DNA from 2 places in the Rothia sp. HMSC061C12 genome. Region 2 is predicted to be linked to the other one. Evidence: predicted binding sites of a transcription regulator. Region 2 holds the regulator's gene; the other holds the start of a gene.
What was found. The regulator LexA, encoded in region 2, represses DNA repair genes until DNA is damaged. The targets are predictions, from matches to a motif close to TCGAACANNTGTTCGA.

Region 1: a site for LexA is predicted at 1,260-1,275, ahead of uvrA (excinuclease ABC subunit UvrA). Genes of this name have one in related genera too.

Annotation. Positions count from the first base shown of each region.
Region 1 covers NZ_KV821875.1:2,928-18,911, forward strand. Annotated here, with positions in the region: gene uvrA (excinuclease ABC subunit UvrA) at 1-1,237, opposite strand, end outside; gene HMPREF3055_RS07140 (MBL fold metallo-hydrolase) at 1,378-2,151, opposite strand; gene HMPREF3055_RS07145 (formate--tetrahydrofolate ligase) at 3,470-5,182, opposite strand; gene HMPREF3055_RS07150 (zinc-binding dehydrogenase) at 5,416-6,459, opposite strand; gene nrdF (class 1b ribonucleoside-diphosphate reductase subunit beta) at 6,783-7,760, opposite strand; gene nrdE (class 1b ribonucleoside-diphosphate reductase subunit alpha) at 7,908-10,088, opposite strand; gene nrdI (class Ib ribonucleoside-diphosphate reductase assembly flavoprotein NrdI) at 10,061-10,591, opposite strand; gene nrdH (glutaredoxin-like protein NrdH) at 10,666-10,890, opposite strand; gene HMPREF3055_RS07175 (App1 family protein) at 11,665-12,774, opposite strand; gene HMPREF3055_RS07180 (polysaccharide deacetylase family protein) at 12,952-14,064, shown strand; gene HMPREF3055_RS07185 (DsbA family oxidoreductase) at 14,228-14,968, shown strand; gene HMPREF3055_RS09445 (excalibur calcium-binding domain-containing protein) at 15,577-15,756, shown strand; gene HMPREF3055_RS07190 (hypothetical protein) at 15,854-15,984, opposite strand, start outside.
Region 2 covers NZ_KV821834.1:46,966-62,949, forward strand. Annotated here, with positions in the region: gene hflX (GTPase HflX) at 105-1,817, shown strand; gene HMPREF3055_RS00555 (ATP-dependent DNA helicase) at 1,824-3,890, shown strand; gene lexA (transcriptional repressor LexA) at 4,166-4,840, opposite strand; gene HMPREF3055_RS09055 (LysM peptidoglycan-binding domain-containing protein) at 5,656-6,327, shown strand; gene HMPREF3055_RS00570 (type 1 glutamine amidotransferase family protein) at 6,447-7,217, shown strand; gene HMPREF3055_RS00575 (HisA/HisF-related TIM barrel protein) at 7,217-7,999, shown strand; gene HMPREF3055_RS00580 (DUF1844 domain-containing protein) at 8,173-8,595, opposite strand; gene infC (translation initiation factor IF-3) at 8,864-9,589, shown strand; gene rpmI (50S ribosomal protein L35) at 9,787-9,981, shown strand; gene rplT (50S ribosomal protein L20) at 10,096-10,476, shown strand; gene HMPREF3055_RS00600 (TrmH family RNA methyltransferase) at 10,721-11,632, shown strand; gene HMPREF3055_RS00605 (cation diffusion facilitator family transporter) at 11,724-12,644, shown strand; gene HMPREF3055_RS00610 (DUF421 domain-containing protein) at 12,663-13,478, shown strand; gene HMPREF3055_RS00615 ((deoxy)nucleoside triphosphate pyrophosphohydrolase) at 13,495-13,977, shown strand; gene HMPREF3055_RS00620 (hypothetical protein) at 14,291-14,812, shown strand; gene pheS (phenylalanine--tRNA ligase subunit alpha) at 15,049-15,984, shown strand, end outside.

The DNA.
Region 1 (15,984 bases), on a different contig from region 2:
CCGATTCGGTTTCTTCGTGCTTGCGCTTGATGTACGCCTTCACGCCTTCGAATCCGGAGGTGTAGCGGCGTTCGCGGCCGAATCGGTTGCGGTAGGACACCTCAACCTTGTAGTCCTTGCCCTCCAGGATGGCGGCGCGGGTCTTGGCGGGCAGGTCCTTGAAGGGGGTGTTCAGGTCGAAGCCGAGCTCCTCCCCCAGGCCTGCGAGCAGGCGCAGCCAGTATTCGGTGGTTGCTTTGCCCTGCGACCAGGGGGCGATAGCGCCCTCGCCGAGGGTCAGGTCGGGGTTGGGTACGAGCAGTTCGGTGTCTACTTCCAGGCGCGAGCCGATACCGTCGCAGGCGGTACATGCGCCGAACGGCGAGTTGAAGGAGAAGGCGCGCGGCTCGATGGTGTCGATCTGCAGCGGGTGATTATTGGGGCAGGCGAGGTTTTCACTGAAGGAGCGGGTGCGTTCGGGGTCGTCCTGCTCGCGGTCCACGAAGTCGATGAGCACGCGGCCGTCGGCGAGCTTGAGCGCGGTTTCGATGGAATCGGTCAGGCGCTGATGGATACCGTCCTTAATGACGATGCGGTCGACGACCACCTCAATGGTGTGCTTGTACTGCTTGGCGAGCTTGGGCGGGTCGGAGAGCTGCACGGTTTCGCCGTCCACGCGGGCACGCGAATAGCCCTGGGTCAGCAGGTCCTTGAAGAGGTCCACGAACTCGCCCTTACGTGCGCTGACGACGGGCGCGAGGATCTGCAGGCGGGTGCGTTCGGGGTACTCCTGCAGAATGTCCACAATCTGCTGCGGGGTCTGCTGGGTTATTTCTTCGCCGCATTCGGGGCAGTGCGGGTGGCCGATGCGTGCCCAGAGCAGACGCATGTAGTCATAGATTTCGGTGATGGTACCGACGGTTGAGCGCGGGTTCTTGGAGGTGGACTTCTGGTCGATAGACACCGCCGGGGAGAGGCCCTCGATGAAGTCTACGTCGGGCTTATCGACCTGTCCGAGGAACATACGCGCGTAGGAGGACAGCGACTCGACGTAGCGGCGCTGACCTTCCGCAAAGATGGTGTCGAAGGCGAGGGAGGACTTACCGGAGCCGGAGAGGCCGGTGAAGACGACCATCGCATCACGCGGAATGGTGAGGTCTACGTTCTTGAGGTTGTTTTCGCGGGCACCCTGAACCCGGATGCTGGTCAGATCGTTCGCTTTGAGTGCGGTGCTACCGTGTGCCGGGCGGGGTGTCATCGAAAATCCTTTCGTCTTATCTTCGAACTTAAATTCTACACCCTCACGCCTTTCACCAGCGGGATTATGCGGCGGGTGAAGGCATGAGGGTGCAGTACTTATATGAGGTGGACTAGGAGGCGCAATTCATCAAGTGCGGCCTACCAGCCGCGGGTTCCCCACTCTTCCAGGTGGGGGCGCTCGTCGCCGAGGGTGGTAGAGCGGCCGTGGCCGGGCAGTACGATGGCGTCGTCTTCGAAGCCTCCGAAGAGTTTTTCGAGCACGTTGGAGAAGAGCTCACCGAACTGCTGCGGGGAATCGGTCTTGCCCACGCCGCCGGGGAAGAGGGCGTCGCCGGTGAACAGCAGGGTTGCGGGGGTGCCGTCTTCCCAGGTGGTTTCGAGGGTGTAGACGATGGATCCGGGGGTGTGGCCGGGCACGTGCAGGGCGCGGATGACGGTGTCGGAGAGGTAGAAGTCGAAGCTTTCGCCGCCGGTCAGCTCTTCTTCGACGATGTAGTCTTCCAGTTCCTTAATCTCAGCAGCGTCAGCTGCACCCGCGGAGGTCACGGCACCGGTGAGGTGGTCGAGCTCCTTAATAGCGCGGATGTGATCCCAGTGGCCATGGGTGACCAGGATGCCGGTCAGACCGATTGCGCGGGGCCTGATGGAGTTGAAGTCCTCTTCCTTCTCCATGACTCGCACGCGGCGTTCTTCGCCGTCTGCCAGTTCAAGCTGCGGGCAGTCCTTCAGGAGCGCGTCGAGGGTGAATGCATAGAGTTCTTCTGCGTCGTCTGCAGGGTCGATGAGCACCTGCTCGCCGGTGGCGCGCATGGTGATGAGGTAGACGCTGTTGTCCATCTCGGAGACACTGAACGCACGGACGGTCAGTTCGGGGTTCTCAAAGATGAGGGTGGGTTCGGGGTAAGTAGTCATAGTTCCAGTGTAGGGGTTGTGACCGCACAGCATGCGCCTATGCGGTTCGCTCCCCTATCAGCGCATTCGGCGTTGAACGCGCGGGTTGCATGTGCGGGATGCACAGGGAATAGATTCTGGAGCATGCTCGGTACGGATTAGGTTCCGGCTGGATTCAGCCCGGCTGGATCCCGCCCGGCTGAGGTTCCACTGAAATTCAAAAGTTAAACAGAGAAGCGACTGCGCATCGATACACAGTCGCTTCTCATGACACCCAGGGGTATCTATCACTCACTCAAACACAAGCAACCCGAGGACTTTGGAAATCTCACGATTACTTGATGACTCAATAGTAGCGAACTTTTTAGGGGCTGTTTTACCGCCCAATTTGGTACGGAGAGCCGGATTTAGTGACCCGCGCCTCAATGTAATCATTCTGTAATAAAAACAGGTGTTTTTTAGGGTATCCATACGTACCAATTTCATTTTTTTCGAGTTTTAGTGTGACTTATTTCACCCAAAATAATTTTAGATTTTCCCTCATTTGACACTTCAGTGCACCTTTAACTTAAGCTCCGCACTCGGCAATCCCAAAGGTTCAATACCCAGTTTTAGCCCGGTATTCTGCGGAAGTAGAGGGTTAAGGTGAAAGTATCTTCAAGTACTTGCAACTTCATAAGCGGGAAAAAATGTACTGCTCACCGTTCAAAATCTACACAATTATTCGCGCGAGGGCAAAATCAATTGGTCTGTTTTACCCCTGTAGGTACCCCCTAAAGTAGAGGTTTTATTACAAAACAATAACATCAGCCCCACTTTCAGGTTCACTGAGTGCACCCATTAAAACCCCTTTCAAAAAGCAAAATACCTAGTCAATGCCGTATTTTCACAAAATGCAAGACAGTGTGTCACTAAAAAATCAACCTCTACAGATTGTTTAATAAAACCTGACCTTCAAGCACAAATAGAGCCCAATTATTAACCAGCACGTACCAATTCCGCCCTCAAAACAGGCGCTATAGAAGCCTCAATGAAAGGTTGAAAGACCCCTCCACTAGGGGTTTCAGGATCCTTCACTCCCCCTGGTTGATGCCTGGTTGCAGCCTAGTTTCAGCCCGGGTTGTAGCCTGGCTGCAACCTAGTTTCACTCTATTTTCAAGAGCTCCGCTCCCCCGCCCTCAAGCGTTGCGCACCTCGTATTCGCCCCTCATGCTTCCATATATCTGGGGCAGAGCCACTCCACAAAAGCGCCACAGGCTACAGCAAAGGCGGCGCCTCTCCCCCGCTGTGGGGAAGGAGCGCCGCCTCCACTAGCTATAAATCAGCTGGAACAGCCGCCTTAGGACAGGCCGATCATCACGCCATTCTCGTCGAAGCCGATGCGCTCAGCTGCGGGGCTCTTGCTCAGACCCGGCATAGTGCGCATGGTGCCGCAGATAGCGTAGACGTAGCCAGCACCTGCAGCCAGGCGAACCTCGCGCACGGGCAGAGTCCAGCCGGTCGGTGCGCCCTTCAGAGTTGCATCCGAAGAGATGGACAGGTGGGTCTTCGCGATAACCACGGGCAGGTGCGAGTAGCCCAGCTCAGCGAAACGCTTCAGCTGCTTAGCGGCAGCGGGAGCAATCGAAATGCCGTCCGCGCCGTAGACCTTGGTCGCAACCTTCTCAATCTTGGTCTCGATGGAGTCCTCAAGATCGTAGGTGTACTTCAGATCCGAAACGTCGTCACATGCCTCAGCAACCACGTCCGCCAGGTCGGTGGTGCCCTTACCGCCCTCAGCCACACCGCGGTGGATAGCGACGCGAGCACCGGCTTCCTCAGCAATACGGCGGATGGTCTCGTGCTCGGACTCGAAGTCGGTCGGGAAGGCGTTGATTGCCACGACCGGCTGAACACCGAAGTTGCGCACAATCTCGATGTGCTTCTTCAGGTTCTCTGCGCCCTTCTCCACGTCGGAGGGGCTTTCCTGCAGCATGCCTTCGGGCAGGGGCTTGCCCGGAACGATCTTGTACAGGCCGGAGTGGGACTTCAGGGAGCGCACGGTTACGACGAGCACTGCTGCGTCCGGCTTCAGGCCGGAGACGCGGCACTTGACGTTGAAGAAACGCTCCGCACCCATATCGGCACCGAAACCAGCCTCGGTAATCACGTAGTCGGAGTACTCCAGACCAACGTAGTCGGCGACCACGGAGGAGTTACCGGTTGCGATGTTGCCGAAGGGGCCCGCGTGAATCAGTGCGGGGGTGTGCTCCAGGGTCTGCAGCAGGTTCGGATTGATAGCGTCTGCCAGGATGACGGACATTGCGCCGTCAGCCTTCAGGTCGGCTGCGGTGACGGGCTCGCCGTCGTAGTTCAGTCCGATCACGATCTTTGCCAGGCGCTCACGCAGGTCCTTGAAGGAGGTTGCCAGCGAGAGAATCACCATGATTTCGGAGGCGCTGGTGATGTCGAAACCGGTCTCGCGGACCACGCCGTCCATGCGTTCGCCCAGGCCCACGACGATGTTGCGCAGGGAGCGGTCGTTCATGTCGATAACGCGGCGCCACTCGATAGCGCGCGGGTCGATGCGCAGCTCGTTGCCGTGGTGCAGGTGGTTGTCGATCATGGCGGCAAGCAGGTTGTGTGCTGCGGTGACGGCGTGGAAGTCGCCGGTCAGATGCAGGTTCAGCTTCTCCATGGGAACGATCTGGGAGTAGCCGCCGCCCGCTGCGCCGCCCTTGATACCGAAGGTCGGGCCCATTGCGGGCTGACGCAGCGCCAGGATTGCCTTGCGGCCGGTCTGTGCGAAGCCCTGTGCGAGGGAGACGGAGGTTGCGGTCTTACCTTCACCGAGCGGGGTGGGGGTGACTGCGGTAACCACGATGTACTTGGAGCCGCGCTTGCGGGCGGTCTCTGCGTTGGTGGTTTCGTCGAGGAGGACCTTAGCGACATACTTGCCGTAGGGTTCAAGGCGATCTTCGCTGATGCCGTTGTCTGCTGCGATCTTGTTAATAGGCCAAAGATCGGCGGCAAGTGCGATTTCGAGGTCGGAAGGGAAAGGCTTCTTCGTCATTGTCATCCTTCGAGTTGTACGAATCATGCTCTTTTATTCTATGCCTTGGCTCACTCATTTGTCCCTCACCTCGCCGGAAGGTGGCAAATAAACCCAATTTTTAATGCACTAATCCCCGCAACCGGCACCCTACGCTCACGTGGAGCGGCAGGATCGGTGCGGGGATTAGTAGCGCATATACGCCGGGTTGCGGGTACAGCAGCCGGTATAGGAACCGGCGATACGAGCGGCTATTACGGCATAGTCAGCAGAACCTTGGTAGCGGTACGCTGGTCCATTGCCTCGTAACCCTTAGCCGCCTCGTCAATGGGCAGAACCATGTCGAAGACGCGGCCGGGCTCAATTTCGCCCTTGTAAATCAGGTCGATGAGGGTCGGCAGGTACTTGCGTACGGGGGCGGGGCCACCTTCCAGGTGAACCTGCTTGCCGAAGAGCTTATCGGTGCCGATGGAGCTGTCGTGCGGAACGCCCACGAAGCCGATGTAGCCGCCGTGGCGTACGCAGCCGAGAGCCTGGTCGAAGGACTGCTGGGTGCCAACAGCCTCCGCGACGCCGTGTGCGCCCACGCCGTCGGTGAGCTCCATGACCTTGGCGATGCCCTCTTCGCCGCGCTCTTCCACGATGTGGGCTGCGCCGAATGCCTTAGCGAGCGCCTGACGTTCGGGGTTGCGGGACATGATGATGATCTTCTCCGCGCCGAGCTGCTTAGCGCCGATGACTGCGCTCAGGCCGACTGCGCCGTCGCCAACAACGACGATGGTCTTGCCGGGGCCTGCCTGCGCTGCGTCTGCTGCGTACCAGCCGGTGCCGAGCACGTCGGATGCCGCCATCAGGTGCGGAATCTGCTCTGCGGTGGGTGCAGCGGGGGTCTTGACGAGGGTGCCATCTGCGAAGGGTACGCGGGCGTATTCTGCCTGGGTGCCGTTGGAGCGTGCGCCAATGAAGGCGTCGCCTGCCGCGATTGCCTTGAGGCAGCGGGAGGGGTAGCCTGCGGTGCAGGTTTCGCATTCGCCGCAGGAGATGCAGAAGGAGCCTACGACGAAGTCGCCGGGGGCTACGGTGGTGACCTCGGAGCCGACCTCGACGACCTCACCGATGTATTCGTGGCCCATTGCCCGGTGGTCAACGGGCTGTGCGCCGCGGTAGGGCCACAGGTCGGAGCCACAGATGCAGGATGCGGCGAGCTTGATGATGGCGTCGGTGGGTTCGAGCAGGGTCGGCTTCTCAACTTCGTTGACGACGACCTTGCCGGGGGCTTCCATAACAACTGAACGCATGATGTTCCTTTCAAATCTGCGTTGATAGTTAGTCGTATCAGAGTACGCCCCGCACCCCGATATATCAATAATTTTTTATGCTACGGGGTGAAGGTAAAAATTCCGACAACCGGAACCAGAAAGACCGCTCCTACTCCCCTGCTTCTCCGCCGCTTCCGCGCCAGGTTATACCGGGGAAGCCTGGGCATCCTGGCACGTTAAATAGCCCGGTTAAACGGCGGAACCCCCGCGCATCCACAGTGGATACGCGGGGGTCGGTTTATCTCAGCCTGATATCTCAAGGCGAGAAGGGGCTTAGAAGTCCCAGGATAGAAGTCTCCGCCTTAGAAGTCCCAGTCCTCGTCCTCAGTGTTCACAGCCTTACCGATCACGTAGGAAGAGCCGGAACCGGAGAAGAAGTCGTGGTTCTCATCAGCGTTCGGGGACAGTGCCGAGAGGATTGCCGGGGACACGTTAGTCACGGTCGCCGGGAACATCGGCTCGTAGCCCAGGTTCATCAGAGCCTTGTTAGCGTTGTAGTGCAGGAACTTCTTAACGTCCTCACTCCAACCCACACCGTCGTACAGGGAGTGGGTGTACGCCACCTCGTTCTCGTACAGTTCGTACAGCAGGTTGAAGGTGTACTCCTTCAGCTCTGCCTGACGCTCCGCGGACTCCTTCGCCAGGCCGCGCTGGAACTTGTAGCCAATGTAGTAGCCGTGCACTGCCTCGTCACGAATAATCAGACGAATCAGGTCAGCGGTGTTGGTCAGCTTCGCGTGCGAAGACCAGTACATGGGCAGGTAGAAGCCCGAGTAGAACAGGAAGGACTCCAGCAGAGTGGAGGCAACCTTCTTCTTCAGCGGGTCGTCACCGGTGTAGTAGGACAGAACAATCTTCGCCTTCTTCTGCAGGTGCTCATTCTCAGAAGCCCAGCGGAACGCCTCGTCAATCTCCTTGGTGGAGGCGAGGGTCGAGAAGATCGAGGAGTACGACTTTGCGTGCACGGACTCCATGAACGCAATGTTGGTGTACACGGCCTCTTCGTGCGCGGTCACAGCGTCCGGCAGCAGGGACACAGCACCGACAGTACCCTGGATGGTGTCCAGCAGGGTCAGACCGGTGAAGACGCGCATGGTCAGCTGCTTCTCTTCCTCGGTCAGGGTCTTCCAGGAGGGCACGTCGTTGCTCAGCGGCACCTTCTCCGGCAACCAGAAGTTACCGGTCAGACGATCCCAAACCTCAAGGTCCTTCTCGTCCTCAATACGGTTCCAGTTGATAGCCTCGACCACGTGGTCGACGAGCTTCACCTTTTCGCTCATTAGTAATTCTCCGATTCTTAAGGGGCGGTTACGGTGCCACGCGCGGCCAGCCAGTCGCGCAGGCGGTTTGCGTGTTTACCGTAACCGCCCCTTCCAGTCTTTAGTTATAGTGTGCCAGCTCAGGCTGAATGCGTCACAGCATTCGGGCTAGAGCATGCAGGATACGCAGCCTTCAACCTCGGTACCCTCAAGAGCCATCTGACGCAGACGGATGTAGTAGATGGTCTTGATGCCCTTACGCCATGCGTAAATCTGGGCGCGGTTGATATCGCGGGTGGTTGCGGTATCGCGGAAGAAGAGGGTCAGCGACAGGCCCTGGTCCACGTGCTGGGTTGCCACAGCGTAGGTGTCGATGATCTTCTCGTAACCAATTTCGTAGGAGTCCTGGTAGTACTCCAGGTTGTCGTTGGTCATGTACGGTGCCGGGTAGTAGACGCGGCCGAGCTTGCCTTCCTTGCGGATCTCAATCTTCGAAGCGATCGGGTGAATCGAAGAGGTCGAACCGTTGATGTAGGAAATGGAGCCGGTCGGCGGAACAGCCTGCAGGTTCTGGTTGTACATGCCGTACTGTGCCACGTCAGCAGCCAGCTGAATCCACTCTTCACGGGTGGGGATGTGGTGCTTAGCGAACAGTTCGCGGGTACGCTCGGTCTGCGGTGCCCATTCCTTCTCAATGTACTTTGCAAAGAACTCACCGGATGCGTACTTCGAGTTCTCGAAGCCCTCGAAACGCTGACCGCGTTCCTTAGCGATCTGCATGGAGGCGCGGATTGCGTGGTAGGCAACGGTGTAGAAGTACATGTTGGTGAAGTCCAGTGCTTCTTCGGAACCGTAGTAGACGTGCTCGCGTGCCAGGTAGCCGTGCAGGTTCATCTGGCCCAGACCCACGGCGTGGCTCATGCCGTTGCCGCGCTCGATGGAGGGTACGGAGCGGATGTCAGACTGGTCGGAGACGGAGGTCAGCGAACGAATCGCGGTTTCCACGGTCTTGCCGAAGTCGTCGCCGTCCATGGTCAGTGCAATGTTCAGCGAGCCGAGGTTGCAGGAGATGTCCTTACCGACGGTCTCGTAGCCGAGGTCAGCGTGGTAGGTGGACGGCTCAGAAACCTGCAGGATCTCGGAGCACAGGTTGGACATGATGATCTTACCGGCGATGGGGTTCGCGCGGTTGACGGTGTCTTCGAACATCACGTACGGGTAGCCGGACTCGAACTGGATCTCTGCGATGGTCTGGAAGAACTCACGCGCGTTGATCTTGGTCTTGGTGATGCGTGCATCGTCGACCATTTCGTAGTACTTCTCGGAGACGTTGATGTCGGAGAAGGGCACACCGTAGATGCGTTCCACATCGTACGGGGAGAAGAGGTACATGTCCTCGTTCTTCTTCGCCAGCTCGAAGGTGATGTCGGGGATGACAACGCCCAGGGAGAGGGTCTTGATGCGGATCTTCTCGTCAGCGTTCTCACGCTTGGTGTCCAGGAAGGCGTAGATGTCGGGGTGGTGTGCGTGCAGGTACACGGCACCGGCACCCTGACGTGCGCCGAGCTGGTTTGCGTAGGAGAAGGCGTCTTCCAGCAGCTTCATGACGGGGATAACGCCCGAGGACTGGTTCTCAATCTTCTTAATGGGCGCACCGGACTCGCGCAGGTTGGTCAGGGCGAATGCCACGCCGCCGCCGCGCTTGGAGAGCTGCAGTGCAGAGTTGATGGAGCGGCCGATGGACTCCATGTTGTCTTCCATGCGCAGCAGGAAGCAGGAGACGAGCTCGCCGCGCTGACGCTTACCTGCGTTGAGGAAGGTGGGGGTTGCCGGCTGGAAACGGCCGGAGATGATCTCGTCGACGATGTCTTCGGCGAGCTTCTCGTTGCCTTCTGCCAGCAGCAGTGCGACCATGCAGACGCGGTCTTCGAAACGCTCCAGGTAGCGCTGACCGTCGAAGGTCTTGAGCGCGTAGGAGGTGTAGAACTTGAAGGCACCCAGGAAGGTCGGGAAGCGGAACTTCACGGCGTAGGCGCGCTTGAACAGGTTCTTAATGAACTGGAAGTTGTACTTGTCGAAGAGTTCCGGCTCGTAGTACTGGTTCTCGATCAGGTACTCGATCTTCTCTTCCAGGTCGTGGAAGAAGACGGTGTTGTTGTTGACGTGCTGCAGGAAGTACTGTCGTGCCGCCTGGCGGTCTGCATCGAACTGAATCTGGCCGTTCTCATCGTAGAGGTTCAGCAGTGCGTTCAGCTCGTGGTAGCTCATACCCTTGAACTTCTCGGGCACGCTCTTGCCGTTGTGGCTCGCACCGAGAGTTTCTAGTGCTGAGGGCAGTTTTGCGTCCAAAATGCTTCCAATCCTTCGTTGACTTTTTCTACATCTGAATCGGTGCCCATGAGCTCAAATTTGAAGAGCACGGGCACATCGCACTTCTTGGCGACAATGTCTGCCGCGATACCGAAGAGCGGACCAAAGTTGGTGTTGCCGGAGCCAATCACACCGAGTATGTGGTGGCGATTCTGCTCCACGTTCAGGAATTTAACCACCTGCGGGGGAACGTTACCGGCGCCTTCGGGCTTGCCGTAGGTGGGGACGATGAGCACGAACGGCTCATCAAGAATGAGGGTGTCTTCGCCGGTGCGCAGCGGCAGGCGGAGGCGGCGGGCACGGATCTTCTCCACGAACTTGTGGGTGTTACCGGAGATGGAGGAGAAGTACACGATGAGTGGCGCTGTATCGTCCAGTTCGTCCTCGGTCGCTCGACCCTCGGAAGCATTGCGTGCATCCATAAGAATCTTGCGGATTTCTGCGTGCTCGTCGACGGGGTTGGGCGTGAGGGCGGTACTCAATCTGTACTCCTTATTCTCGTGGGCCGGTGTGGTTCCGTGCCGATTTTCCGTTTGTACGGGTTTCGGCAGGGTTGTTACGCTGCCAGAGCGTTGATCTTGTCGGGCTGGAAGCCGGACCAGTGCTCGTCGCCTGCGATGACGACGGGTGCCTGCATGTAGCCGAGGGACTTGACCATTTCGAGGGCCTGAGCGTCTTCGGTGATATCAACCTTGGTGTAGCTGATACCCTTCGCGTCGAGGGCGCGGTAGGTCATGTTGCACTGGACGCACTGGGGCTTGGTGTACACGGTCACTACCATGGGAGTGCCTCTTACTTTCTCCCGCTCGGGCGGGCTTATCTCGTGAATGAATCTGGCGTGTTTCGTCGGTGGTTCACCACGTGTTATTTACGGCGGGCGCTGTGCCGTCCACTGCCCCCTCCTAGTGGGGCGTGGCGGTTTCCTGCTCTGGGGCAGGGCGCCTAAAAGTGCCGTAGTGGTGGAACCGAGTATTAATACTACATCTAGTGTCGAGATTTTTCTGCACCACAAGATGATGTGGTGCGAGGGTCGTGTTTCGTTCGATAAACCCACAGTTGAACCCACTTAAGAGGGGGTGTCTACAGCTTATCCACACCCTGCCGCGGGGCTAGTTCGCCGTATTTTCGCGGGGTGTGCCGGGTTATCCACAGGTGGGGTTTAAGTTGGTCAGGATTTTTAAGGGTTCATTCGCCCGCTGAGTTGAGGTTCAGTTAACCTCATGTATGCGTTTGGGGGCATAAAACCCGGCAGATTCGGGCTTGATTTTAAAGAGATTTCCGCTCTCACCCGTTCTTGCGCGGAACGGCGCGGTTTTAAAGCAGAACGGACTTTCTTAAAGGCGGGGGTTAACCCCCTTCGAGCGGGTTTAAGCTATGTGATTAAGGCTGTAGAAAAGATTTTTAACTCTTTTTCAGCAGCCGGTGTGTCGTGGGTTTAAGTTGGTTAATTCCGCTGAAACACCAAAACCCACCGCATATACCGGCATTTCGCGGTATTTGCGGTGGGTTTACAGGCTATAGGCACAGATTTTAGCAACCGGCGAGCAGTAACCGGCTAGAAATCGATCAGGCCCAGCTCACGCAGTTTCTTACTCAGCGTTACGCCGTCGGTGGCTTCAATCCACAGCGGCGAGCGCATCATCTGTTCGGCACGGTAGTCACTCCAGACTCGGCCGGAGGCGAGCATGGTCTCCCCCACCGTCAGGTTGCGGATGACGATTGCCGCGACGTTGTCCGGGTAGCGTACCGCGAAGCCGTTGTAGATGTACGGGTCGCGCTGCCCGTCGTCACCGACGAGGATCCACTTCATTTGCGGGAATTCCTCGGCGAGGCGGCGCAGGGACTCGACCTTATGGTTGGTTCCGGAGCGGAACCAGCGGTCCGGGGTGGGGCCCCAGTCGGTGAGCAGGAACGTGCCGCGCGGGTAGCCGTTGCGGCTGAGGAAACGGCGCAGGGTCGGGGTGATGTTCCAGGCGCCGGTGGACAGGTACATGAACGGCGCATTCGGGTGGCTGCGGCGGATACGGTCGGTCATGACCGCCATGCCGGGGGTGGGGATACGTGCGTGCTCGTCGAGGATGAAGGAGTTCCAGGCGGCAACCATGGGGCGCGGCAGCATGGTGACCATGACGGTGTCGTCGACGTCCATGATGACGCCGAGCTTCTGGCTTTCGGGAACGATATAGACGCTGGTTGCTACGGCGCGGGAACCGGGCACGTACATGATGACTTCGTGTATGCCGGGTTCCAGGTCGATGCTGAGTTTGACGTCGAGCACGCCGCCGCGGTCGGTGTACGCCTCGTGCTTGGTGCCGTCGATGACGATGGTGACGGGCGCATCGGACATTGCGGTTGCGGTGAAGGAGCGCCAGCCGCGCATGGGGTTGGCGGTGTCTTGGGTGCCGTCGACGACCTGCAGGAGGCGTTCGAGGTTGACCGTCTTGTAAAGGGCGCGGGCGATAACGCGGACCCAGCCGGGGGTTCCGTCGGAGGCGGCGCGGCCGTAGCCTTCGGTGGGCACGAGGATAGGCTCGCGACCGGCAGCGATGGCACGCTTTTCGCGCCACCTGTGCAGCCGGTCTGCAACACGGTAGCCGATGTTGACAGCCTCGTCGGCAGCATCGTTCACAAGGTTGCGCAGTTCGTGAGTGCCCAAATTCTCCATCCCACTAGTGTAGCGGAGCGTTACCGGCTTGCGGCTTTAGGATTTTGTGTTCTTATACCTAGTTTTTATACCTATTAATACTGTGGTGCTGAGCGCGGGGTGTGATGTGCACATTATTTAGGGTGTATTCGCTGTTCAGATTCGTTCCTTGCAGGTGGGGGCGTTATCCTGGAGAGTATGACCCACTCACAGCCTAACCGCCGACTTTTTGTGCTCGGCACTGCTATGCTTCCGCTGATTGCTGCCTGCTCGAAGAAGTCGAATGACTACGACGGCACCAGCGGTAATTTCACTCCGTATCAGGCTGGCGGCGAGACCTCTGCTACTGCTACTCGCCCCGCACCCACGAATTCGCCGACGGTTGCCGCTGCTGGCAACCCGGTTGATAAGCCGCGCGAATGGCCCGGCATCGGCAACTCCCTCATTGGTGACGGCAAGTATGTTGCGTGGACTGTTGATGACGGCGCAAGCCCGGAGGCGATTCGCGGCTACGCTGAGTTCTCGAAGCGTACGAATACTCGCCTGACGTTCTTCATTAACGCTTCGTACACCGGTTTTAAGGAGCATGTGTCGTTGCTGCGTCCGCTGGTTCAGAGCGGCCAGATTCAGGTTGCGAACCACACGTACAACCACGCTGACCTGACCACCCTGGATGCTGAGGGTGTGAAGGAAGAGCTGCAGCGTAACGAAGACGAGATTATGAGCATGTTCGGTGTCTCGTCGAAGCCGTACTTCCGCCCGCCGTACGGCCGCTACAACGATGCGGTGCTGAAGGCTGCCGGTGAGATTGGTTTTACCCGCCCGGTCATGTGGAACGGCACTACCGGCGACGAGGCGAAGACCAGCTCCCGTGTGATTTACATGCGTTGTATCCGCTACATGTTGCCGCAGCAGATTGTGCTGGGTCACCTGAACTACGAGACGATCATCCCGATTCTGGATAAGGTGAAGGGCCTGCTCGATGACCGCGGCCTGACTGCGGTGACGGTTCGTGACTACTACGGTGACGCATCCGAGGAAGAGATTAAGGCGGCGGCTCCTTCGCCGACCCCCACCCCGGAGGAGAACACCCCCTCCCCCGAGGCGACTACGGAGGCACCGGCCCCTACCCAGGAGCCGACTACTGAGGCTCCGACTCAGGCGCCGACTACCCGCTATGAGGATGAGGTAGCGGCTACCCAGCAGGCTACGACTGCACCTGCGGCGGCAACCACTACGGCTCCGCCGGCTCGTGCGACCACCGCACCCGCGGCTACTGCCACGACCGCACCGACGGCTGCCCGCCGATAGGTTCGCGTATTTCGCGTGTGCTAAGCCCCCTTGACCCGGTTCCCCTACGGACCGGTACGAGGGGGCTTTGCCGTACCCGGCGAGAATAAACGCGGCAACCGGGGCGTTAGGTGATCGTACAGGGCGGCAGTTGCCCCATCCGAGTGTGAGAGGAATAGACACCATGCGTATTGATATTTGGTCCGATATTGTGTGCCCCTTCTGCTACGTGGGCAAGCGTAACCTGGAGCAGGCGCTCGCCGAGTTTGAGCACCGTGACGAGGTTGAGGTGGTGTGGCATAGTTTTGAGCTGGACCCGTCGGCTACGGAGCATCCGGCAGGTTCGTTGCCTGAGATGATTGCTGGCAAGTATCAGATGCCGTTGGAGCAGGCGATTGCGAGCCAGGAGTCGATAGCGGAGCGTGCCCGCGAGGTGGGTTTGGATTTCAATTGGCGGCAGGCACGCTACGGTAACACGTTTGATGCGCACCGTGTGATTCATTATGCGGCGGAGCAGGGTTTGGCATCGGCGGCGCAGGAGGCGTTTAAGAAGGCGTACTTCACGCAGGGCCGTTCGGTGCAGGATCACGAGTCGATTCTGGATATCGCCTCTGAGATTGGTTTGGATACCGCCGAGGTTGAGGCGGTGTTGAAGAGCGACCGTTACGCGGTGGATGTGCGCGCTGATGAGCAGTTGGCGCACCAGCTGGGCATTAATGGTGTGCCGTTCTTCTTGATTGAGTCGAAGTGGGCGGTGAATGGTGCGCAGCCTGCGGAGGCGCTGGTGCAGGCGCTGCGTCAGGTGTGGGAGCAGACTCATCAGGTTGAGTTCCTGAACCCGCTGGCGGGCGCGGCTGGTGACGCAGCAGGTAACAATGCTGCGGAGGCGGGTCCGTCCTGCGATGTGAACGGCAACTGCTCCTAGCCTCAGCCCGGCTAGAGCTAGCGGTTCTGGCTAGAGCTGTCCCGGCGGGGACTACTCCCCTAGCTCTCCCCGGCTCATACAGCCCCAGATATGGCGAAGCAACAGATATAGCGAAGCCCCCTTGTGCCGGTTCTGTGCGAACCGGTGCGAGGGGGCTTTGCCATGCCCGCACACTGTGTCTTTCCTTGTCGGGCTCTTTGTGGGCGGCTCGATGTTGTCTGCGGGTGGGGCTGTTTTCCTTTACACTGGAGTGTGTGTTCTACGGTGAACACGCTTGTCCACTCACTTTATAAAGGAATATTGTGTTGAAATTTCACGCCGCGACCGCTGGTGTTCTTGCGGGTGCTCTGTTGTTGACCGGTTGCTCGACGGAGACCTCTGAACAGAAAACTGTACCTGCTAAAGACTCTGCTTCAAAGACCCCTTCACCCAAGCCTAGTAAAACTAAACGTCCTAAACGAACTCCTTCGCCTTCACCAACTCCCAGTCCTTCTGTAGCTCCGTGGGAGACATATACTCCTACTCCACGAGCCACGAAACCAAGGCCTACTCGCGTGGCAACGCAGGCTCCAGTTCAGGAGCCTGCGGCAGTTGCCCCCGCTCAGAGGGTGCCTACTCAGGAAGCTCCTGCCCGGGAAGCACCGGCGCAATCCAGCGTCTATTACAAGAACTGTGCTGAAGCCCGAGCCGCAGGTGCCGCACCCATACACCGGGGTGAACCTGGATATCGGGCTGAGTTGGATAGAGACGGTGACGGCGTGGCGTGCGAGCCGAAGAAGAAGCACTAGGCTCCTGCCCGTTCTTATAGCGAAGCCCCCTCGTACTATTTCTAGTACAAGGGGGCTTCAGCATATCAGCCTCGTTCTGTTAGCTCAGCCGGTGAGGTTAGCGCGGTTGGTAGGCGCGGGCACGCTCAGCACGAGCACGGCGCGCCTCCGCATCCTGCAGGACCGGCACCAGCATACGCACCACCTGGCCCATGCCACGCAGCACCAAGTTCAGCCACAAACCCACAG
Region 2 (15,984 bases):
CGGGCAGAGTATGCGCGGGGTGGTTCAGCAGCTTGCACGCCCTGAGCGCACAGGCGACCGAACCCCCTACCCGATGCGGGCAACGGCGGTAGAATTGTAACCGTATGAATTCTAAGAACACCCCCGTATCTGATACCGAAAAGCTGCCCAGCGATGAGCAGCTACGCCGCACCGTAGACCGCGTTCTGGGGCGCTCCCAGGCCGCCGCCTCCGTCACCACTTATGACGCCGCCGGTACCGCGCATCACAGCGACAACTCCTCCAGCACCCACGGCAACAATAGCCGCCGTGTGCTGGATACTCGCGCACGCGAAATTTCTGACGTTCAGCGCGAACACTCCGAATATGACGGTGACCAGGAAGACCTCGCCGAGCGCCGCGCACTGCGCCGTATCGCGAACCTCTCCACCGAACTTGAAGACGTCACCGAGGTCGAGTACCGCCAGCTGCGCCTGGAGCGCGTGGTGCTTGCTGGCCTGTGGACCGAAGGCACCGTTGAGGACGCCGAGAACTCCCTGCGCGAGCTCGCGGCACTGGCTGAAACCGCAGGTTCCGAGGTTCTGGACGGCCTGGTTCAGCGCCGCCTCAAGCCGGACCCCGGCACCTTCCTCGGCTCCGGTAAGGCACTGGAACTCAAGGACATTGTGGAGGCGACCGGCGCCGACACCGTCATCGTTGACTCGGAACTGGCTCCCTCGCAGCGTCGAGCCCTCGAAGACATCGTGAAGGTCAAGGTCATTGACCGCACCGCCCTGATTCTCGACATTTTCGCTCAGCACGCTAAGTCCCGCGAGGGTAAGGCGCAGGTTGAGCTGGCTCAGCTGGAGTACATGCTGCCGCGTCTGCGTGGTTGGGGTGCGTCCCTGTCTCGTCAGGCGGGTGGCCGCGCCGCAGCCGGTGAGGGTATCGGTTCGCGTGGTCCCGGTGAAACCAAGATTGAGATGGATCGCCGCCGCCTGCGCGCTCGCATGGCGAAGCTTAAGCGTGAGATCGCTGCGATGGCGCCGGCGCGTGAGACGAAGCGTCTGAACCGTCGCCGTAACCGCGTGCCTTCGGTGGCTATTGCCGGGTACACGAACGCGGGTAAGTCCTCCTTGCTGAACCGCCTGACCGATGCCGGCGTGCTCGTGGAGAACGCCCTGTTTGCGACGCTGGACCCGACCGTCCGTAAGGCTCAGACCCCGGACGGTATCGGCTACACCCTCTCTGACACGGTGGGTTTCGTGCGTTCGCTGCCGACCCAGCTGGTGGAGGCGTTCCGCTCCACCCTGGAAGAGGTCGCTGACGCTGACGTCATCCTGCACGTGGTGGATGCTTCGCACCCGGACCCGGAGGGGCAGATTCATGCTGTCCGCGAGGTCATCGCGGAGGTTGACGCCCGCCATATCCCCGAAATCATTGTGCTGAATAAGGCGGATGCCGCCGACCCGTTCGTGCTGGAGCGCATGCGTCAGCGCGAGCCGGAGCACGTGATTGTTTCGGCGCGTACAGGTGAGGGTATTGAGGAGCTGAAGCAGAAGATTGCGGACACCATTCCGCGCCCCTCCATTGAGGTGAAGCTGCTGATTCCGTACTCGCACGGTGAGATTATTTCGCGCCTGCACGAGTGGGACGCCGAAATTAAGAGCACCGATTTCGTATCGGACGGCACCTTCGTGGTGGCCCTGGTTCGTGAGGACGTCGCATCCGAGCTGTCCGAGTATGTGCTGGAAGGTGACCTGCTGGAGGTCCTGGAAGAGGAACTTGCGGAGGCACGCGCCCTCACCGAGGTGACCGCATCTGAATCCGAGCAGCCCTCTACCTCTGAGGCTCGCTAGGAGCGTATGAGCGTGACGGAGAGCATCAACGCGCCCAAAAACGCCCCGGGAACCGCACCCGCAACCGACGGCCCCCGATTCACCGGGCAGGAGCTTGAGACCCTGCCCGGTGCAAAGGGTGCCCTGACCCTGCTGGATGAGGCGGTTGCCGCCACCGGCGGTCAGAATCGTGCCGGTCAGCGCACCATGGTGGCGCATGTGGCGCAGGCTCTTGAACTGCAGCGTCACCTGCTGGTCCAGGCGGGTACCGGTACCGGTAAGTCCCTGGGCTACCTGGTGCCTGCCCTGGCGCGGGTGGGGGAGTCGGACCAGCCGATTGTCGTTGCGACGGCGACTCTTGCCCTGCAGGCGCAGATCGTGAACCGCGATATTCCGCGTCTTCTACAAGCGCTGGAGCCGCGCCCGGAATCGCAGGCGCAGGTGGCTCTGCTCAAGGGCCGCAATAACTACCTCTGCCTGCACAAGCTGGAGGGCGGCTACCCGGAAGACGAACCGGATGCTCTCTTTGACATGCCTTCTTCGACCTCCCGCGTGGGTGAGGAAGTGGTGCGCCTGCGCGAGTGGGCCGACCGCACGGAGACCGGCGACCGTGACGAGCTGAAGCCCGGCGTCTCTGACCGCGCCTGGGCTCAGGTATCGGTCAGTGCCGCCGAGTGTCTGGGCCGCCGCTGCCCGCTGGTGGAAGAGTGCTTTAGCGAGATGGCGCGTGGCCGTGCCGCTGAGGCTGACATTGTCATCACGAACCACGCCCTGCTGGCGATTAACGCTTTCGAGGGCATGAAGGTTCTGCCCGAACATGAGACGGTCATTATTGATGAGGCTCATGAGCTGGTGGACCGCGTGACCGGTGCCGTGTCTGGTTCTTTGACGGTTGCGATGGTTCGCCGTGCGGCGCGTAGCGTGAAGAAGCATTCAAAGGCTGATTCCGGCGCACTGGAAATGGCTGCCGGCACCCTGGAGACCGCGTTCGAGGGTCTTGCCGAGGGCCTGTTGAAGGGCCTGGACGGTCGCCTTTTGACCGCTATTTCTGCGGTCAACGATGCCGCCCGCACCGCCCTGTCCGATACCAAACCGGACGGTCAGGACGTTGATGCCGGCCTGCAGATGGCGCGCTCGCGTGTCTCTGAGGTACACGATATGAGTAGCCGCATTCTGGAGGCTTCGGGCGAGCAGGACGTGCTGTGGATTTCTCGTCAGGGTGGTTGGGAGAACGGCCGCTATGTGGCTGCTTCCGATACCGACCCGGCGACCCTGAACATCGCTCCGTTGAGCGTCGGTTTGCAGCTACGTGACGGTCTGTTCGCTGACCGCACCGTGATTCTGACGAGTGCGACCCTGACGGTGGGTGACTCTTTTGACGTTGCCGCCGGTGCCCTGGGACTGCAGGGCGAGGGCGCGCCGCGCTGGACGAGCATCGACGTGGGTTCGCCTTTCGACTACCGCAAGCAGGGCATCATGTACGTTGCCGGGGATTTGAAGCCTCCGGGATTCGGTGTGCACGAGGGCCAGCTGGAGCGTCTGCGTGAGCTGTGCGAGGCGTCGGAGGGCGGTGCCCTGGGCCTGTTCTCCTCGAAGCGCGCCGCCGAGCGTGCCGCCGAATACATGCGTGAGCACAGCGACCTGAACATTCTTCTGCAGGGTGAGTCTTCGCTCAAGGCCCTGGTGGAGGAGTTCAGCGAGGACGTTGACTCATGCCTGTTCGGAACGATGAGCCTGTGGCAGGGCGTGGACGTTCCCGGTGACTCTTGCCGCTTGGTGGTGATGGACCGCATTCCGTTCCCGCGCCCGGATGACCCGATTGCGCAGGCTCGTACAGAGGCGGTGAACCGTCACCGCGGTAACGGCTTTATGGCGGTTTCTGCTCACCACGCGGCGATTCGTATGGCGCAGGGCGCGGGTCGCCTGATCCGTTCGGTGTCTGACCGCGGTGTGGTGGCTGTGCTGGATTCTCGCGTGGCGACTAAACGCTACGGCGGTTTCTTGATGAAGGCTATGCCGCCGATGTGGTCAACGCAAAATAAGGCTGCGGTGACCGGCGCGTTGGCTCGTCTTTCGGCGAGTATTGAGCGTTAGCTCGGGTGGATTCCATTCCTGGCTGCGCCGCGCTCTGATTTAGGAATATCCGCTGTGGAAATAGCCGCTTTGAAAATACTCGCTGTAGAAATATAGAAATCACCCCGGTGATACGTGAACGTTCACGTATCACCGGGGTGATTTCTATATAGAGCTAAAAGCCTCGCGGCTATGTCTTTTAGAGGCTGTGTTGTTTATAGCAACGTTGTTTAAAGCAGCTTCTACGAGAAGCTGTGACTGTTTAGAGCCCGCGTTTTCTAGAGACTTGTGGTCTTCTAGAGACTGCGCAGCACGGAGACGACCTTACCCATGACGGTTGCGCGGTCGCCCATAATCGGCTCGTAGTTGGAGTTGCGCGGCATGAGCCAGGTATGGCCGTCGACCTGACGGAACACCTTCACGGTTGCTTCATCGTCGAGCAGCGCAGCAACAATATCGCCGTTGTCTGCGGTGTGTTGCTCGCGGACAACCACCCAGTCGCCGTCGCAGATTGCGGCATCGATCATGGAATCGCCCTTGACCTTGAGCATGAACAGCTTGCCGCTACCGACCAACTGGCGGGGCAGGGCGAGCACATCCTCCACGGACTGCTCGGCGGTAATGGGGCCGCCCGCTGCAATTCGTCCAACCAGGGGAACGGGTACGAGGTCTTCGTCGCCGACTTCGAAGTTCGGCAGCTCGGGCAGGGACGAGGAGGAGCTACCGTGCATGCCGACGCCGTTCTCATCCAGCACCTCAATGGCGCGGGGGAGCTTGGGGTCGCGGCGAATGTAGCCCATGGTCTCGAGACGACCGAGCTGGTGGGTGACCGAGGACAGGGACGCAAGACCCACCATGTCACCAATCTGGCGCATGGACGGCGGGTAACCCTTCTGTTCAATCTCGGTGCGGATCGCGTCAAGAATCTTCTGCTGGCGCGCGGTCAGCGCCGGACGGGGTGCTGTTGCCATTTCTTTTCCTTCGGTCTGTACTCCGGCCTTTGTATTTCCGGTCGGGGCACGGATGGGTGCTTCACACGTTTTCTGGTGGTGTCCTAAAAATTTTTTGGTTCTGCCGAAATGGGTCTTATCTCGTCAGGGGGTGGAGGAATTCTATCCGTGCCGAAGCGATACCGGAGCGATACACAGGCAACGAGTATGCGCCTCCGCCCTACATAGCAATACTCAGCCAGCAGCACCTGCGGTCGATACAGAACCAAGCTGTAACGAATACAGAAACCTGCTGTGAGTAGGACTCATCAGGAGCGTGTGGAACGTCTCTTGACACCAGTGTAGAACACTACACCGAAAAACTCAAACAAATATTCTAGATTTTTTCTTCGAAACTCGAAGAAATTTTTAGTACATCTCTGCTAGACTTTAGAACAAGAGTTCGTATATACTCTTGAATCTCTCCTGAAATTCAGGATTTACGGGTGGATGTTCGAAAAATATTCGAAGATTCGACCCTGAGTATTCCGGGAGAGGAGAGTGAATGAGTGTTCGAATGTATTCGAATCCTCTGCCTCTCTCTTCGAATAATCTACCTCGGATGCTCTAGCGAGCATCTGGCGAAGAGAGAGCGCAGGGGATGGGGTGCTGGGGCGACCCAGCGCAGCCCGGTGCACCCGACGCTCTGACCTAACTAGAGAATAGCTACCCAATAGTTATCGCCTAACAATCACCACTCCATAGTTATCACTCAACTAGGACCTCCGAGCGGGTATCGCTCGGCATTGCTAGACCCGCGGGGCAACCCCGGGGCGAGCTGAGAGAAAGGAACCACAATGACTACTGCAACACCTATTGCTTCTCAAGGCACTTCTGCACACCTTCCGGCAGGTTTGGTGGTACTTCACCCCGCCCGCACCGCGTCCGTCCGCACCGTGTCTGCCCGCACCGTGCAGGGGCGTTCTCGTGTGCTTGCGTCTCCGCAGTCTGTTCGCTCTTCTCGTGCGGCTCATGCACCCCGCCCCGCGCAGGTGGCCCAGCCCGTTCCCGCTGCTTCTACCCCTGCTGTTTCTACTCAGGCACCTGCTCCGGTTCGCCCTGTAGCTTCTGAGGCGCAGGCTGCTTCTGATGTGCAGGCGCCTAGCGTGAAGAGTGCTCTTCTGGCTAAGGGTGGTGAGCTTCTGCGCTCTGTTCCCGGTTCTATTCGTCGTCTTGGCACTCCGCGCGGTTTCCTGAAGGGCCTACCTCTGCTGACCCTGGCGGCGCTGATTGTGCTCGGTGCTATTAGCTTCTTTGGTCCGGCGGCTTCTGCTTCTGTGGAGAACGCTTCGATGACTCGAACCGTCGTTGTGGTCAAGCACGGCGAGACCCTGTGGGATATTGCTCAGGCGGTGGATCCGCAGGGTGACACCCGTGATACTGTGGTTCGTATTATGGAGTTGAACTCGTTGACCAGCACCTCTGTTGATGCCGGTCAGCGTCTGGAAATTCCTCAGCCTCAGCGCTAAGCATGGGCCCGTGTGTGGTTGGCTTCTGCATGAAGTTGATGTCTTGACTCCGAATCCTCTATCTATCAAGCTAGAGCGCTTGAGCCGAATTCTTGAGCCTATGAACTAGGAGCGCACCGATGCCTGTTCCCGTTGAACCCACACCCGTCGAAACTGAATCTGTACAGGAAACTGAATCTGTACAGGGCGCTCAGACCGCCCGTCCTGTGGTTGCCGTTTTGGGGGAACCCGGAACTCGTGGCGCCCTGGTGAAGCTTCTTCAGGATGCGAGGGCGGACGTTATCGTGACCGCTGTGCCCGATCAGCTGCGTGAGGCTGACGGTATGGTGGTTACCGGCGGTGCGAGCTCTCTTGAGGCGTATGAAGATCTGAAAGCTAAGGACGCTGAGCGCGTGATTGGTCGCCGTGTTGCTGGCGGTCGTCCGGTGCTGGTTGCCGGTGCGGCACTGAGCTGCCTCTTCGATTCGGTTACGGTGGAGCATCCGCAGATGGGGCAGGTTCAGGTGCAGTGTATGGGGGAGTGGCCCGGTGAGAGCGTGGAGCTTTCTACCCGCGACTTGGTGCCCGGTGTTTCTGCCCTGCGTTCTTCCTCCGATAGTGCGCTGCTCAAGGATCTTGAGGGCGAGGCTCACTTCAAATCTGAGCACGGCGTTTTTGAGTGGGCTTTTGACCAGAGCATTGAATATATTGCCCCTCCGGCAGTGACTTGGACTGTCACCGAGCCCGCCTATATCGCGGCGGTTGAGAACGGTCCGCTGACGGCGGTGCAGTTCTGTCCGGTAGGTTCTGGCGAGCTGGGGGCGGAGTTTATGCGCCGCTGGGTTGCGTCCCTGGCGGTGACCGGTCGCCTGTCTTCTGGTGACTCCGCTACTGCTGTGGGAGGTAACTAATGTCTGCACCCGTTCTTGAACTTCTGCCCGCTGTTGATATTTCTGAAGGCTACGCGGTGCGCCCGGTGGGCGGCACCCTGTCCGGTGGTGAACAGCGCCTCGACCCTGTTGAGGCGGCTCTGACCTGGGTGAAGTCTGGTGCTCGCTGGATTCACCTGGTTGACCTTGATTTGGCGTTCGGCCGCGGCACGAATACTGAGGTTCTGGCTGAGGTGGTTGCCGCCGTCCGTGCCGAGAATGCCCGCGGCTCCGCTCCGGTTCGTATTCAGGTCAGCGGCGGTGTGCGTAATGCTGAGAGTCTGGAGCGCGCCCTGAGCCTGAACCCGGATCGCGTGAACGTGACCAGCGCGGCTCTGGCGGATTCTTCCTGGCTTGAAGGTACTCTGGCTCGTTATGCCGAATCTGATCTTCTGGCTCTTGGCCTCGATGCCCGCTATAACCCTGAGTGGGGCTGGGTGACGGTGGCTCGCGGTACCGACTGGTCGGGCCCTGACCTGGCGGAGGCGCTGGCGTGGCTGGAGAGTGCGGGTGTGCGCCGCTATATCGTCACGGATGTGAGTAAGGACGGTTCTCTGGCGGGTCCCGGTGCGGAGCTGCTGGATGAGGTGCTGGCTCAGACTGCCTGCCGGGTGGTGGCGTCCGGTGGTGTGGCGTCGCTGGCTGATCTTGAGAAGCTGCGTTCCATGGTGCCTTATGGTTTGGAGGGCGTGGTGCTGGGTAAGGCGCTGTATGTGGGTAACTTTAGTTTTGAGCAGGCTCTTGAGGCCGCTGGCTCTCGCTAAAGATACCGCTCCGCTTTAGCCCGCGTCGATTTCTTATCCGCACAGGCTTTATACGTGACGAAGCCCCGTCTTCCTCAGTACGAGGGAGGCGGGGCTTCGTGATGACATAAACCAGGGGCGGCTTCGTAGACCAGCTGGTTTAGCGTGCGTCCTGATTTAGTACACCAGTTGGCTTAGTACACCGGGCCGGTGAGCTTTTCGCCGGGGCCCTTGCCGGGTTCGTCCGGGAAGGGGGATGCTTCGCGGAAGGCGAGCTGCAGGGTGCGCAGCCCGTCGCGCAGGGGTGCTGCGTGCTGGGATCCGATTTCGGGTGCTGCGGCGGTGACGAGGCCTGCCAGTGCGGTGATGAGCTTGCGTGCTTCGTCGAGGTCCTTGAGGTCGTCGGCGTTTTCGTCTGCTGCCAGGCCGCACTTGACGGCTGCGGCGCTCATCATGTGGATGGCTGCGGAGCTGATGATTTCGATGGCGGGTACGTCTGCGATGTCGCGCAGCTGTTCGTTGACGGCTTCGACCTGCTCTTCGGTGAGTTCGGTGTGGCCGTGTACGGGGGTTTCTTCTTCCGCAGTGAAGCGGAAGTTCGTGTTTTCAGTGCTCATAGTCTTAGAATCTCATATTTCGTTTGTTTCGGTAAATGCGTCCTTAAGAGTGGGTGCTTCTGTGGACTTTCTGGGGGAGTCTCCGCAATTTTTATGGTGTTTTGCGTCTAATTCCTTGCGTCTGTCGGGGATTCTGCGGTATGGTTGTAGGCAGTTTGCAAGTGGAGCATGCCTCCCACCCGGTTGACCGCCGCAGGCGTTTGTTTGCGAGTTTTGAGGTGAACGGGTTTGTCCGCCGATTTCGGCGCACGCTGGTTTGTGCCTCCGCTTGTGTAACTGCGGGGGCTTTTTAGCGCCCGCAACGGATAGTATTCACGGGGAAACCCACAGAGCACAGGAGCTAGTCATTAGCGAACCACGCATTAACGATCGTATCCGCGTTCCCGAGGTCCGTCTTGTCGGTCCCGGTGGCGAGCAGGTAGGCGTTGTCCCTCTGAAGGACGCTCTGCGTCTGGCTGAGGACGCCGAACTCGACCTGGTCGAGGTTGCCCCGAACGCGAAGCCGCCCGTGTGCAAGCTCATGGATTACGGTAAGTACAAGTACGAAGCCGCGATCAAGGCTCGTGAATCCCGCAAGAAGCAGGCTAATGCCGTTCTGAAGGAGATCCGTTTCCGCCTGAAGATTGATACCCACGACTACGAAACCAAGGTTGGACACGCTCGTCGTTTCCTTTCCGGTGGTGACAAGGTCAAGGCAATGATTCAGTTCCGTGGTCGTGAGCAGCAGCGCCCCGAGATGGGTGTGCGTCTGCTGGAGCGTCTGGCGGCTGAGCTGGCTGAGGTGAGCACCGTTGAGTCTCGCCCCCGTCAGGATGGCCGCAACATGGTGATGGTTCTGGCTCCGCTTCGCGGTAAGGCAGAGGCTCGCCGTGAGCAGGGCGCCGGCGGTCGCAAGGGTCGCGAGCGTATTGACACGACCAAGGCGAAGCCCGTAACTAATTCTCTGGCAGACGCTATGCCTGCCGAGTTGAAGGCGCAGGCTTCCGCCGAGTAGGGAACCGGGTCGTCACTTTAGGATGGGCACGCGCCTCCACCGTTGGGTGGGTGTTGCGGGTTCACCCGGTGCCGGTTCCGAGGCACCTCGTTAGGGGTGCCTCACCTTTGGTCCTTGGGGCTGATGCGTGTATCGCTCAACCCCACTAAGCTACCCCGCCGTTGTGGCGGGGGATGAATGTAAGGAGAACGGCAGCTATGCCGAAGCAGAAGACCCACTCTGGTGCTAAGAAGCGCTTCAAGCTCACCGGTAGCGGCAAGGTTAAGCGCCAGCAGGCGAACCGCCGCCACTACCTGGAGCACAAGTCCTCTCGTCTGACCCGTCGTCTGGCTTCTGACCAGATCGTTACCGGCGGCCAGGCAAAGGTTGTCAAGAAGATGCTGGGTAAGTAAGCAACGCTTACTCTCTGCACCTGGCGCACCGATAGTGGTGCGCACTGATTAAAGACTCGCTCCTGTTCAGCGTGATATGTGAGCTGTTCAGGACATAAGACGAAGGAGACACACGTGGCACGTGTGAAGCGCGCGGTTAACGCGCACAAGAAGCGCCGTACTATTCTCGATCGTGCATCCGGCTACCGCGGTCAGCGTTCTCGCCTGTACCGTAAGGCTAAGGAGCAGGTCACTCACTCGCTGGTTTACAGCTACGACCACCGTCGTAAGAAGAAGGGTGACTTCCGTCGCCTGTGGATCCAGCGTATCAACGCTGCTTCCCGCGCACAGGGCCTGACCTACAACCGCTTCATCCAGGGCCTGAAGGCTGCTGGTGTTGAGGTTGACCGCCGTATGCTGGCTGAGCTGGCTGTTAACGAGCCCGCTGCCTTCAACGCACTGGTTGAGATTGCTAAGAACAACCTGCCCGAGGACACCTCGGCTCCGAAGGCTTAATTAGCCTAGGTTGTGTGCGTCTGCCCTGAAGATCTAGGTTCGGGGTGGGATGCTCAAGCGTCGTGAGCGGCCGTCTGCACTTTTGAGTGTGGGCGGCCGCTTTCTGCGTATCGGCGGCTTTTTGCGTATCTAGGGGTTGTGCTTGTGACTGTTGTGCTTCTGACTGTTCTGCGTTCTTTGGGTGCGTCTTTGCCTGTACCCTTTAAGAGTGAACTTTTTTGAACGTATTAGTACCCCCGTTGTGATGTCCAATCCGCAGGCTGATCGTGTGCGCGATATTGCGAAGCTGCGTACCCGTGCGGCGCGCACGAAGAAGGGCCAGTTCCTGGTGGAAGGCCCGCAGGCTGTGCGTGAGGCGTTGAAGGCGCACCTGAAGAGCCCCATCCTGGACGCCGTGTATGTCACGGAGGCGGCGTTTGACCGTCATGAGGATATCGCTGATCTGCTGGAGCAGGTCTACGGTACTCCCACCCCGGAGGAGGGCCGCCGCGTTTTCATGCGTGTGGTGACCGATGAGGTGCTGGAGGCGATGGCTGATTCGGTGAGCCCGCAGGGTATTATTGCGGTTTCCTTTATGGTGGATGCGTCGTTCTCGCGGCTGTGGGGTGAGGGCGCGTTGAACCCGAAGCTGATTGCTGTGCTGTCTCGTGTGCAGGATCCGGGTAATGCGGGCACGATTCTTCGTGTTGCTGATGCGGCCGGTGCTGACTTGGTGATTACGACTAAGGGTTCGGTGGATTTGTATAACCCGAAGACGGTGCGTTCTACCGCGGGTTCGCTGTTCCATGTGCCGATTATTCAGGGCGTGCAGCTGGAGGATTTCGCGGAGGATGTGAAGTCTCAGGGTACTGCTGTGCTGGCTGCTGACGGTTATGGTGCGGTGAATCTGCAGGAGCTGAGTGAGTACACGGCGGCTCGTCGTGCCGGTGTGGAGGCGAGTGCCCCGTCCGGTGTGAAGGGTAATTTTGATCTTTCTAAGCCGACCATGTGGCTTTTCGGGAATGAAGCGCAGGGCCTGAACGCTGAAGAGAAGGCAGCGGCGACCATGCGCGTGGCTGTTCCTGTCTATGGTTCGGCTGAGTCTTTGAATGTGGGTACGGCTGCTGCTGTGTGCCTGTATGCTTCGGCGATGGCTCAGCGCGGCGTTTCTCGCTAGGCTTTGGGCGGTTCGTGGCTGTGGTGCAGCGGCGGGCCGCCTTCGCCTCATATTTTTAGAGTTTTGGTTTAGGGCTGTAGAAAGGGAAATCATGTCTGCTCCTTCTGGTCATTCGGGTTCGGGCGCGATTATTGCCGCGCTGGGCGCGAACCTGGGTATTGCGGTGCTGAAGTTTTTGGCTTTTGCGCTGACTCGTTCTTCGTCGATGCTGGCGGAGGCTATTCACTCGGTGGCTGACTCCGGTAATCAGCTTCTGTTGCTGCTGGGCGGTCGTGCTTCGCAGAAGCAGGCTGATGAGGAGCACCCGTTTGGTTATGGCCGTAACCGCTATATTTACGCGTTTATTGTTTCGATTATTATCTTTGCCCTGGGTGGCTTGTTCGCTCTGTATGAGGGTTATGAGAAGCTGCATGACCCGCACGGTATTACTGAGTGGCAGTGGGTTCCGGTGGCTGTTCTGGTGGGTTCGATTCTGCTGGAGGGTAATTCGTTCCGCGTGGCGGTGAAGGAGTCGCGTGATCTGAAGGGCAAGCAGAGCTGGATGCGTTTCTTGCGTACTTCGAAGAACCCGGAGCTTCCGGTGCTTCTGCTGGAGGATGCGGGTGCGCTGCTGGGTCTGATTTTTGCGCTCTTTGGTGTGGGTCTGACTCTGTTGACCGGTAATGGTCTGTGGGATGCGTTCGGTACCCTGGCTATTGGTGTGCTGCTGGTCTTTATTGCTGTGTTCCTTGCGGTGGAGATGAAGTCCCTGATTTTGGGTGAGGCTGCTTCTCCGGAGGATTTGGCGAAGATTCGTGCGGCGATTGAGGATGGCGATAGCGAGCGCATTATCCACATTAAGACCGTGCACTTGGGTCCTGAGGAGATTCTGGTGGCGGCAAAGATTCGTATTCATGATGCTGACACCGGTCGTGCGGTAGCTGATGAGATTGACGCTGCTGAGGTGCGTATTCGTGAGGCTGTTCCTGCGGCGCGCATCATTTATTTGGAGCCGGATATTTTCCGGGCTTAGTTCTAGGAGATTTTCGTTATGACCGTTGAGATGATCGTTGATGGTTTGCTAAAGATTTTCGTTGGCCTGATCATTCTTTTGGTGTACCTGCGTCTGACTCACCGTTCTCAGGCGGGGCACCAGACCCCGATTGATACCATCGGTAACTTTGTCATCGGTGGTGTGTTCGGTGGCGTGTTGTACAGCAAGCAGATTAGCCTGTTCTATTTTGTCATCTACATGGTGTTTACGCTGTGCATGATTCAGCTGCTGAACGTGGCGACCACGAAGATTCGTTTTCTGCATATGGCGGTGCGTGAGCAGCGCGTGCCGGTCATTACGGATGGCGATATCGATATTAAGAGCTTCCAGCAGGCAGATGTGGTTCTTGATCCGATGCGCCTGATTGCTGACCTTCGTGCGCAGGGTATTTACGACCTGGAAGACATTGAGTTCGCTCAGATTGAACCGAACGGTGCGCTGAGCGTGATCCGTAAGGGTGACGGTGTGCCGAACTTTGCTCTGATTGTGAAGGGTAGCTTGGTCACTCGCGATATCGCGGATGCGCACAAGACCGAGGATTGGGTGTACCTACAGTTGCGTGCCGCTGAGGTCGAGCTTGAGGATGTCTTCCTCATGGAGTTCAAGAACGGTAACCGCCTTCTGATTCTGCTGAATGACGGCACTAATATTCGCCGTGAGGTGGCTGAGGCCTCGAACATGAATAATACGGAAGAAGAGTGGCAGGAAGGCGTGGAGGAAGCTCCTGAGCCTGAGGATACTGAGGATGCAGAGAAGGAAGTAGCGGAGCACGCTGCTGAAGATGCGCATCCGATGAAGGATTCTAAAGCGTAGAAGAAGGTAGAGAAAGATGAGTGAAGTGTCGCCCTCGTTTGAGGTTCAGGTGGTTGGCGCCGCCGTGGTTGATTCTTTGGTGGCTCCGACCCGTATGCTGGTGGCTCAGCGTTCTGAGCCGCAGACTGTTGCCGGCATGTGGGAGTTCCCGGGCGGTAAGGTCGAGCCGGGGGAGAGCTGCGAGCAGGCGCTGGTGCGTGAGCTGAAGGAGGAGCTGGGCGTGCAGGCGCGTTTGGGTGCTGAGGTGCCCGGCGCGTACCCGCAGGGCTGGCGTCTGAGCGAGCGTCTGGCGATGCGCGTGTTCTTTGCGGAGATTCTTTCGGGTACTCCGGATACTTTGGAAGATCACAGCGCGCTGCGGTGGATGCCGTTGCCGAAGTCTAAGGATGACGCGCAGGCGTACGATGATTTGCTGGGTTTGCCGTGGATTCCGGCGGATTTGCCGATTGTGGAAGCGCTCCTGCAGCAGCTGCAGGACACTGGCACTGGTGAGGCGTAGACCCAAGGTCTGACCTAATGCTCTGCGCTAGTTCGTTGCGAGGCTAAGTCACCGTTATGTGACATGTTCGCGGCGGTAACAGGATAAATTTTCTCTATCTTTTTTGGCACTGTTTGAAGGCGGGATTCCCTGTGGGGAGTCCCGCCTTTATTCATATTTTGAGGGGGATTTATGCGCCGTGTAATCCTGACTTGTGTGTTTGTTGGGGAGGGGAATTTGTCATATATGGGTTCGACACGGATACATACTTTGGAAACCTTCCGGTAGGCGGGTAGTATTGAGGGAGAAATCACATACGTATTGGGAGACAATGATGACTGCTCAACCCCCGTTTGATCCGGGTGCCTACCGCTCCGACGCGGTTCCCTCGGACACTCAAGCTATTTATATTCAGGAAGGCGGCGCTGAGCCGCGCGGAATTCTGTTCCATTCGCCGACCAAGCACCCGAAGATTCTGCGTCTGCAGGAGATTATGATTGTCTCCGCACTGCTCTGCTTGATCCACGGTGTTATTTCCTCGTTCGCACCGGATAACCTGTCCCCGCTGAAGGGTCTGCCGGAGTTCGGCGTTGCAGGCGGTATCGGCCTGCTGGTTGTTTCTGCGGTTGTGTACATTTGGGTGTACTTCACAATTCAGAAGGGCAAGCGTCTGGGCCTGACTGTTGGTCTGATTTTTGCGATTCTGGGTGCGTTCGTGGCGATCCTGTCTCTGATTGGTAATGTCATTGACGCTCAGCGCTACGGCTTCGTGCCCCTGTACGCGGCATGGTTCATTGCGAACGTGCTGTGGATTCGTGCTTCTTTTGACCCGGCTGTGAAGCAGGCTCTGAAGTAAGTACAACCCTTCAACGCTGTTGTTAAGGCTATATACCTAAGAACGCCCGGATGGACTATCCGGGCGTTCTGCTGTTTACGCTTCCTTCTCTGGTCTAAAATGGATAGGATATGCGCCCGTCGCCTTCCCCCTGTCCCGCACCCTGTGCGGGTAGCCGGGGGAGAGCATGCGGTGCTACCTAAGGTGTATAACGAGCCAGCCGGCATAGTGCCGGTGGTATGCAGAGAAGAGTGACAATGACCGATTCCGTGCAGGAACACGAGGGTCTTAACGGCCCGGCTCAGGTTCTCGCCCGCATTGCGCAGGTTCTGGAGGAGAACCCCGAGAACGGTTTGGACGTTATCCGTGAGGCTTTTGAGGCTGAGCGTGAGCGCGCCCGCCAGGAGATTCGCGAGAAGGCTAAGGACTTTGACAGCCTCAAGGAGGTGCGCCTGAGCTTCTTCGGTGAGAAGGGCATCATGAGCATCGCTAACCGCCAGATGCGTGATCTTCAGAACCAGCACAAGGGCCCGGTGGGTAAGCTGATGGGTCAGGCTCGTGCGGCGCTGACTGAGGCTATTGAGGCTCGTACCGCCGAGCTGGAGGCTGAGCGTGAGGCTCGCATCCTGGCTGAGGAAGCTGTGGACGTTTCTGCTGCTTCGCCTCGCCGTTCCCTGGGCGGCCGCCACCCGATTGCTCTGATGCAGGAGCGCCTGACTGACATTTTCGTCGGTATGGGTTGGGAAGTTGCTGACGGCCCGGAGCTGGAGTCTGAGTGGTACAACTTTGACGCTCTGAACATTAAGCCGGATCACCCGGCACGAGAAATGCAGGATACTTTCTACGTTGAGCCGAAGGACGCTCACCTGCTGCTGCGCACTCACACGTCGCCGGTGCAGATGCGCTCGCTGCTTTCGCGTGATTTGCCGCTGTACATTGTGTGCCCGGGCCAGGTGTACCGCACCGATGAGCTGGACGCGACCCACACCCCGGTCTTCCACCAGATTGAGGGCCTTGCCGTGGATAAGGGCCTGACGATGGCTGACCTGAAGGGCACCCTGGAGTACATGGCACGCGCCATGTTCGGTGAGGACGCTAAGATCCGCCTGCGCCCGAACTTCTTCCCGTTCACTGAGCCTTCCGCTGAGCTGGATTTGTGGCACCCGAACGCTAAGGGCGGCCCGCAGTGGATT